Regions from separate parts of the Streptantibioticus cattleyicolor NRRL 8057 genome, predicted to be linked through region 3. Evidence: riboswitches for the same ligand, from Rfam matches in the RefSeq annotation. Region 3 holds a riboswitch; each other region holds the start of a gene.
What was found. A riboswitch is a leader RNA that binds a small molecule or an ion and turns the genes downstream of it on or off. The one in region 3 is predicted to bind magnesium.
Positions count from the first base shown of each region.

Region 1 (2,231 bases), on a different replicon from region 3:
CCACCACCACGTCCCCGGTGGGCCCCGCCACCGTGCGCGGCCCGGTCACCGCTCCCCCGGCGCGGAACGGCGCGGCGCGCGGCGCCGGGGCGTCCGGCGCACCGGACGCCACCGTCCCGTGCGGGGCCCGTACCGAGTCATGCCTTCCCTTGTGCCCCGCCGGGCCCGGCCGGTACCGGTGGGGCGGGCGAACGGGTGACGTGCGGACGACGCCGTTCACGGGGTTCCCCCGGCCGGTCGTCACCGGCGCCGAACGCCGGTCACGGAGGGTGACGAGTGCCCGCACGGCACGGCGGGGTGGCTCCGGCGTACCGTCCCGTCGCCGGCAGTCGTAACCTGGACCGAGGGGCACGTCACGCCCCCGTCCGGATGTGTTCGCCGAGCGTGCGAGGAGGTGAACGGGATGAGTCCCTGCACCAGTCCCGGCTCCCATTCCGTCGCACCTGGGGCACCCGGCACGCATCGCGTCGTCTGACGGACCGCCTCGCCGGTATGGCCTCGGGTGCCGATCCGGTGGAGGTGTGTCATGACGTTCATCACCGCACTGCCCGTCCCCCCGGTGGCGCGTCGCCTGCTGCCGCTGGCCCGGCCGGTGCTCCTCGCCGTGGCGGACGCCTACGGGGTGGGGCTGCCGGTGCGCGCCGTGGGTCTGGGGTTGACGATCGCCCGCGTGGCGGCCGGTGCCGGGCCGACGGCGGATCCGCCCGGGCGCGGGGGCGGAACGTGATCCGGCTCACCGGGCGCGTCAAGAGTTCGCCAGGAAGTCACCTCGCCGCCCGCGTGGGGGTCTACACTCGTGGGGGTTTGAAGAGGCACCTCGTTCGGTGAGGCGTCTGCACGGACACCGGCCACTGACCCCACGACGTCGAGAGACGCCCAGGGTCAGGATAGGTCTCCCCGGCCCAAGGGGTGACCCCAAGTGGCTTCCCCGGTACGGGGATCACGCCGTGGAGTGCCAAAGCTCTGACGAGTTGGGGTGAGCCGGTCGCGTCGGCGCGGAACCGGCCGCTCCTTGCCGAGTCGATGACGACGCGCGTGGTCGCGTCCCGGCCGGAAGGAGGCGGAAGAGATGGATTACGGTAGTAGTCCGAGCCATCATCGGCCCCTTCCCCGCGTGTCCTCGCGTTCTTCCGGCACGCGATAACCACCCTTTCCCGCGCGGCCTTCCCGCCGCGCTGTTGTGAACCCGCACGGCTCCCACGCCGTCGCGGGCCGCCGTCCTGCGTGACGGCCGCCCCTGCCGAGCGAGCCCTCCCGGCGTCCCGGGACGGACTGCGCCGAAACACGTCTCCTGGAGGCCGTAACCCCATGATCGCCGCACTCGACCACGTCCAGCTCGCCGCGCCGCCCGCGAGCGAGGATCTGCTGCGGAGCTTCTACATCGGCGCGCTGGGGCTGCGTGAGATCCCCAAGCCGCCGGTCCTCGCGGCGCGGGGCGGCTGCTGGTTCGGGACCGCGGACGGCGGCGTCCAGCTCCACCTGGGCATCGAGGACCCGTTCCGCCCCGCCGCGAAGGCCCATCCGGGGCTGCGGGTGCGGGACATCGACGCCCTCGCCGAACGGCTCGCGGCGCACGGCGCCCCGGTGGTGTGGGACGACAACCTGCCCGGTCACCGCCGCTTCTACAGCACGGACCCGGTCGGCAACCGGCTGGAGTTCCTCGAACCCCTCGTCTGACAAGCCCTGTTGACCCGAGCGGTCCCGTCGAAGGAGGTGCCCTGTGCAGGCTGTGCACGGTCTGAGCACTGCCGATTTCCTCGTCCGGCTCGCCACCGGTGTGGCGTGCGGAGCGCTGATCGGCGTCGAGCGACAGTGGCGGGCCCGGATGGCGGGCCTGCGCACCAACGCCCTGGTGGCGACGGGCGCCACGTTGTTCGTCCTGTACAGCGTGGCGGCCGGTGACGCGGGCAGTCCCACGCGGGTCGCCTCGTACGTCGTCTCCGGCATCGGCTTCCTCGGTGGCGGGGTGATCCTGCGGGACGGAGCCGGGGTACGCGGGCTCAACACGGCCGCGACGCTGTGGTGTTCGGCCGCCGTGGGCGTACTGGCCGCCTCCGGCAGGCTTGAGCTGGCGGCTCTCGGCACGCTGGCGGTCCTCCTCGTCCACCTGCTGCTCCGCCCGGCGGGGCGCCTGCTCGACCGGGCTCCGGCGGCCGGCTCCGACCCCGACGCCACCACGCGCGCCACCGTCCACCTGGTGTGCGACCGCGGCGAGGAGACCCACATCCGCG
Region 1 is NC_017585.1:1,546,009-1,548,239, reverse strand. It holds gene crtI (phytoene desaturase family protein) at 1-31, opposite strand, end outside; gene SCATT_RS34425 (hypothetical protein) at 527-727, shown strand; M-box (ykoK) riboswitch at 810-983, shown strand; gene SCATT_RS34420 (VOC family protein) at 1,309-1,677, shown strand; gene SCATT_RS34415 (MgtC/SapB family protein) at 1,730-2,231, shown strand, end outside.
Region 1: linked by a shared signal. The riboswitch ahead of SCATT_RS34420 (VOC family protein) and the one ahead of SCATT_RS00945 (NRAMP family divalent metal transporter) in region 3 are both predicted to bind magnesium.

Region 2 (2,231 bases), on a different replicon from region 3:
CAGGCATGATGCTGTTCACCCAGGCCCAGGGGCTTCCCGTGATCACCGCCGACGAGGCCGAACCACTTGGCCGGGTGGAAAGCCTGACCATCGACGCGCACACCAGGAGCATCGCCTGCCTGCGCCTGTCCCAAGCCCCGAAGCACGCCGCGGCCATCGCCTGGGACGCCGTCGAAGCCGTGGGGCCCGACGCCGTCATCGTGCGCTCCCGCACCGCCACCGATCCCGGCCAGAACACCTTCCCCACCCACCACGAGGCCCTCGGCCGGCGCGTCCTGACCGAAGACGGCACCAGTCACGGCACCGTCAAGGACATCGCCTTCGACAACACCACCGGACAACTCCGCACCCTGTACACAGCTCTCGGCGACATCCGCGGAGACCGACTGCTCGGCCTTGGTTCCTACGCCGTGGTCGTACGCGCCGACCCTTCTTTGACGAAGTCCCCGCAGCCGTAACGCAATCGGTGCCGCGGGTCGGCAGGCGGTCGGACGGGGCCCAGGTACGAGCGGCGCCCCGGGCGGGTTTCGCGGCTGCCGCCACCGGGCTCCGGCAGTGTCAAGAGTCCGCCATGGAGTTGCGTCGACGCGCAAGTGTCGGGCTACACTCGTGGAGGTTTGAAGAGGCACCTCGTTCGGTGAGGCGTCTGCACGGACACAGGCCACTGACCCCACGACGTCGAGAGACGCCCAGGGTCAGGACAGGTCTCCCCGGCCTAAGGGGTGACCCCAAGTGGCTTCCCCGGTACGGGGATCACGCCGTGGAGTGCCAAAGCTCTGACGAGTTGGGGTGAGCCGGCCGCGTTGATGCGGGACCGGCCGCTCCTTGCCGAGTCGATGACGACGCGCACGGTCGCGTCCCGGCCGGAAGGAGGCGACAGACATGGATTGCAGTAGCAGTCCGGGCCATCATCGGCCCCATCCCCGCTTGTCCTCGCATTCTTCCGGCACGCGGTAACCATCCTCCCTGCGCGGCCCCTCGCCGGCCCCGCGACCCCTGTGTGCGCACCCGCACGGCCCTTGTGCCGCCGCGGGCCGCCGTCCTGCGCCTCCGCGCAGGGGGGATGGCTGCTGCGTGCCCCCTGTCCGCCCCCTCCCGGGGGTACGGGAGGTACGCCATGACCCACACCACCACGGCCACCCCGGTGGAAACCCCCCGCGCCACGGCGGTACTCGACGACGCGCACGTCGGCGACATCCGCGGAGCACTGGGCACCATCCGCCTCGACGACACCGCACCGCGCACCGGCCTGACCGCGAAACTCAAGACGCTGCTGGCGATCGTCGGCCCCGGACTGATCGTGATGGTCGGCGACAACGACGCCGGCGCGTTCGCCACCTACGGCCAGGCCGGCCAGAACTACGGCACCCACCTGCTGTGGACACTGCTGCTGCTGATCCCCGTGCTCTACGTCAACCAGGAGATGGTCCTGCGCCTCGGCGCGGTCACCGGCGTCGGCCACGCCCGGCTGATCCTGGAACGCTTCGGGAAGTTCTGGGGCGCCTTCAGCGTCATCGACCTGTTCCTGCTCAACGCCCTGACCCTGGTGACCGAGTTCATCGGGATCACCCTGGCCGCCGGATACCTCGGGCTGCCCAAGGTGGCCGCGGTGGTCCTGGCCGCCGCCATCATCATCGCCTCGGCCTTCACCGGCTCCTTCCAGCGTTTCGAGCGGGTGGCCATCGCACTGTGCGCGGCCTCGCTGCTGCTGGTGCCGATCTACTTCATGGCCCACCCGGCCACCTCCACGATGGTCCACGACTTCGTGGTCCCCGGCATGCCGGGCGGCTCCGGCCAGCTGGCCACGGTGATGCTGCTGATCATCGGCATCGTGGGCACCACGGTGGCACCCTGGCAGCTGTTCTTCCAGCAGTCCTACGTCATCGACAAGCGCATCACACCGCGCTTCATGAAGTACGAGAAGGCCGACCTGTGGATCGGCATCGCCGTGGTGGTGATCGGCGCCGCGGCCATGATGGGCTTCACCGCCGCCACCTTCGCCGGCACCGGCGGCCAGGGCCACTTCACCGACGCCGCCGGCATCGCCCACGGACTGGCCGCCCACGCCGGCAAACTGGCCGGAGTCCTCTTCGCCATCGCACTGCTGGACGCCTCCATCATCGGCGCCTTCGCCGTCTCCCTGTCCACCGCCTACGCCATCGGAGACGTCCTGGGCCTGAAGCACTCCTTGCACCGCGGTGTCGGCGGCGCCAAGGGCTTCTACACCGTCT
Region 2 is NC_017585.1:492,292-494,522, forward strand. It holds gene SCATT_RS29780 (PRC-barrel domain-containing protein) at 1-9, shown strand, start outside; gene SCATT_RS29785 (PRC-barrel domain-containing protein) at 6-458, shown strand; M-box (ykoK) riboswitch at 623-796, shown strand; gene SCATT_RS29790 (NRAMP family divalent metal transporter) at 1,118-2,231, shown strand, end outside.
Region 2: linked by a shared signal. The riboswitch ahead of SCATT_RS29790 (NRAMP family divalent metal transporter) and the one ahead of SCATT_RS00945 (NRAMP family divalent metal transporter) in region 3 are both predicted to bind magnesium.

Region 3 (2,231 bases):
CCAGTTTGCCGGCGTGGGCGGCCAGTCCGTGGGCGATGCCGGCGGCGTCGGTGAAGTGGCCCTGGCCGCCGGTGCCGGCGAAGGTGGCGGCGGTGAAGCCCATCATGGCCGCGGCGCCGATCACCACCACGGCGATGCCGATCCACAGGTCGGCCTTCTCGTACTTCATGAAGCGCGGTGTGATGCGCTTGTCGATGACGTAGGACTGCTGGAAGAACAGCTGCCAGGGTGCCACCGTGGTGCCCACGATGCCGATGATCAGCAGCATCACCGTGGCCAGCTGGCCGGAGCCGCCCGGCATGCCGGGGACCACGAAGTCGTGGACCATCGTGGAGGTGGCCGGGTGGGCCATGAAGTAGATCGGCACCAGCAGCAGCGAGGCCGCGCACAGTGCGATGGCCACCCGCTCGAAACGCTGGAAGGAGCCGGTGAAGGCCGAGGCGATGATGATGGCGGCGGCCAGGACCACCGCGGCCACCTTGGGCAGCCCGAGGTATCCGGCGGCCAGGGTGATCCCGATGAACTCGGTCACCAGGGTCAGGGCGTTGAGCAGGAACAGGTCGATGACGCTGAAGGCGCCCCAGAACTTCCCGAAGCGTTCCAGGATCAGCCGGGCGTGGCCGACGCCGGTGACCGCGCCGAGGCGCAGGACCATCTCCTGGTTGACGTAGAGCACGGGGATCAGCAGCAGCAGTGTCCACAGCAGGTGGGTGCCGTAGTTCTGGCCGGCCTGGCCGTAGGTGGCGAACGCGCCGGCGTCGTTGTCGCCGACCATCACGATCAGTCCGGGGCCGACGATCGCCAGCAGCGTCTTGAGTTTCGCGGTCAGGCCGGTGCGCGGTGCGGTGTCGTCGAGGCGGATGGTGCCCAGTGCTCCGCGGATGTCGCCGACGTGCGCGTCGTCGAGTACCGCCGTGGCGCGGGGGGTTTCCACCGGGGTGGCCGTGGTGGTGTGGGTCATGGCGTACCTCCCGTACCCCCGGGAGGGGGCGGACAGGGGGCACGCAGCAGCCATCCCCCCTGCGCGGAGGCGCAGGACGGCGGCCCGCGGCGGCACAAGGGCCGTGCGGGTGCGCACACAGGGGTCGCGGGGCCGGCGAGGGGCCGCGCAGGGAGGATGGTTACCGCGTGCCGGAAGAATGCGAGGACAAGCGGGGATGGGGCCGATGATGGCCCGGACTGCTACTGCAATCCATGTCTGTCGCCTCCTTCCGGCCGGGACGCGACCGTGCGCGTCGTCATCGACTCGGCAAGGAGCGGCCGGTCCCGCATCAACGCGGCCGGCTCACCCCAACTCGTCAGAGCTTTGGCACTCCACGGCGTGATCCCCGTACCGGGGAAGCCACTTGGGGTCACCCCTTAGGCCGGGGAGACCTGTCCTGACCCTGGGCGTCTCTCGACGTCGTGGGGTCAGTGGCCTGTGTCCGTGCAGACGCCTCACCGAACGAGGTGCCTCTTCAAACCTCCACGAGTGTAGCCCGACACTTGCGCGTCGACGCAACTCCTTGGCGGACTCTTGACACATCGGGAACGAAGCCGTGGGGCGCACCGCCGATCGGCGGACGCCACCCCGGTCACCCGGCGCGCGCCCGGCGCCCGGATCCGGACCGCGGATACGTTGGCTCCCCATGGAACCCCTCCGTGTGCCGGGGCCGGGGCGACGCGCCCGCCGGCTGCCCGTGCTCCTCGCGCTCCTGGCCCTGACGGTGACGCCGGCCCCGGTACGGGCGACGGCCGTCCCGGACGACTGTCGGCGGCCGGTGGCCCAACCGGCGGCGCCTACGGGGATGTCGGGCGCGGTCAACCGCAGGATCGCCACCTCCGAGCGCGTGGTGGCGCTGACGTTCAACGCGGCGTGGGACGACAGCGGGGTGCCCGAGGTGCTCGGGGTGCTGCGGCGGCACAAGGCACCGGCCACGTTCTTCATGACCGGACGGTTCGCCGAACGCCACCCGGCGGCGGCACGGGCGATCGCCGCCGAGCACGGCGTAGCCAGCCATTCGTACCGTCACCCCGATTTCGCCGGGCTGACCCGTCAGGAGGCGTGCCGGGAGGTGCGGCGGGCGGACCGGGCGATCCGCCGGGCGACCGGTGCGGTGCCGCTGCCGTTCTTCCGCTTCCCGTACAGCTCCGTGCCGCCCGAACGGCTCGCGGACGTCAACGCGTTGGGCTTCGCGGACGTGGAGTACTCCGCCGACACCAACGGCTACCTCGGGGAGCGCGGCGGGATG
Region 3 is NC_017586.1:264,074-266,304, forward strand. It holds gene SCATT_RS00945 (NRAMP family divalent metal transporter) at 1-961, opposite strand, end outside; M-box (ykoK) riboswitch at 1,283-1,456, opposite strand; gene SCATT_RS00950 (polysaccharide deacetylase family protein) at 1,629-2,231, shown strand, end outside.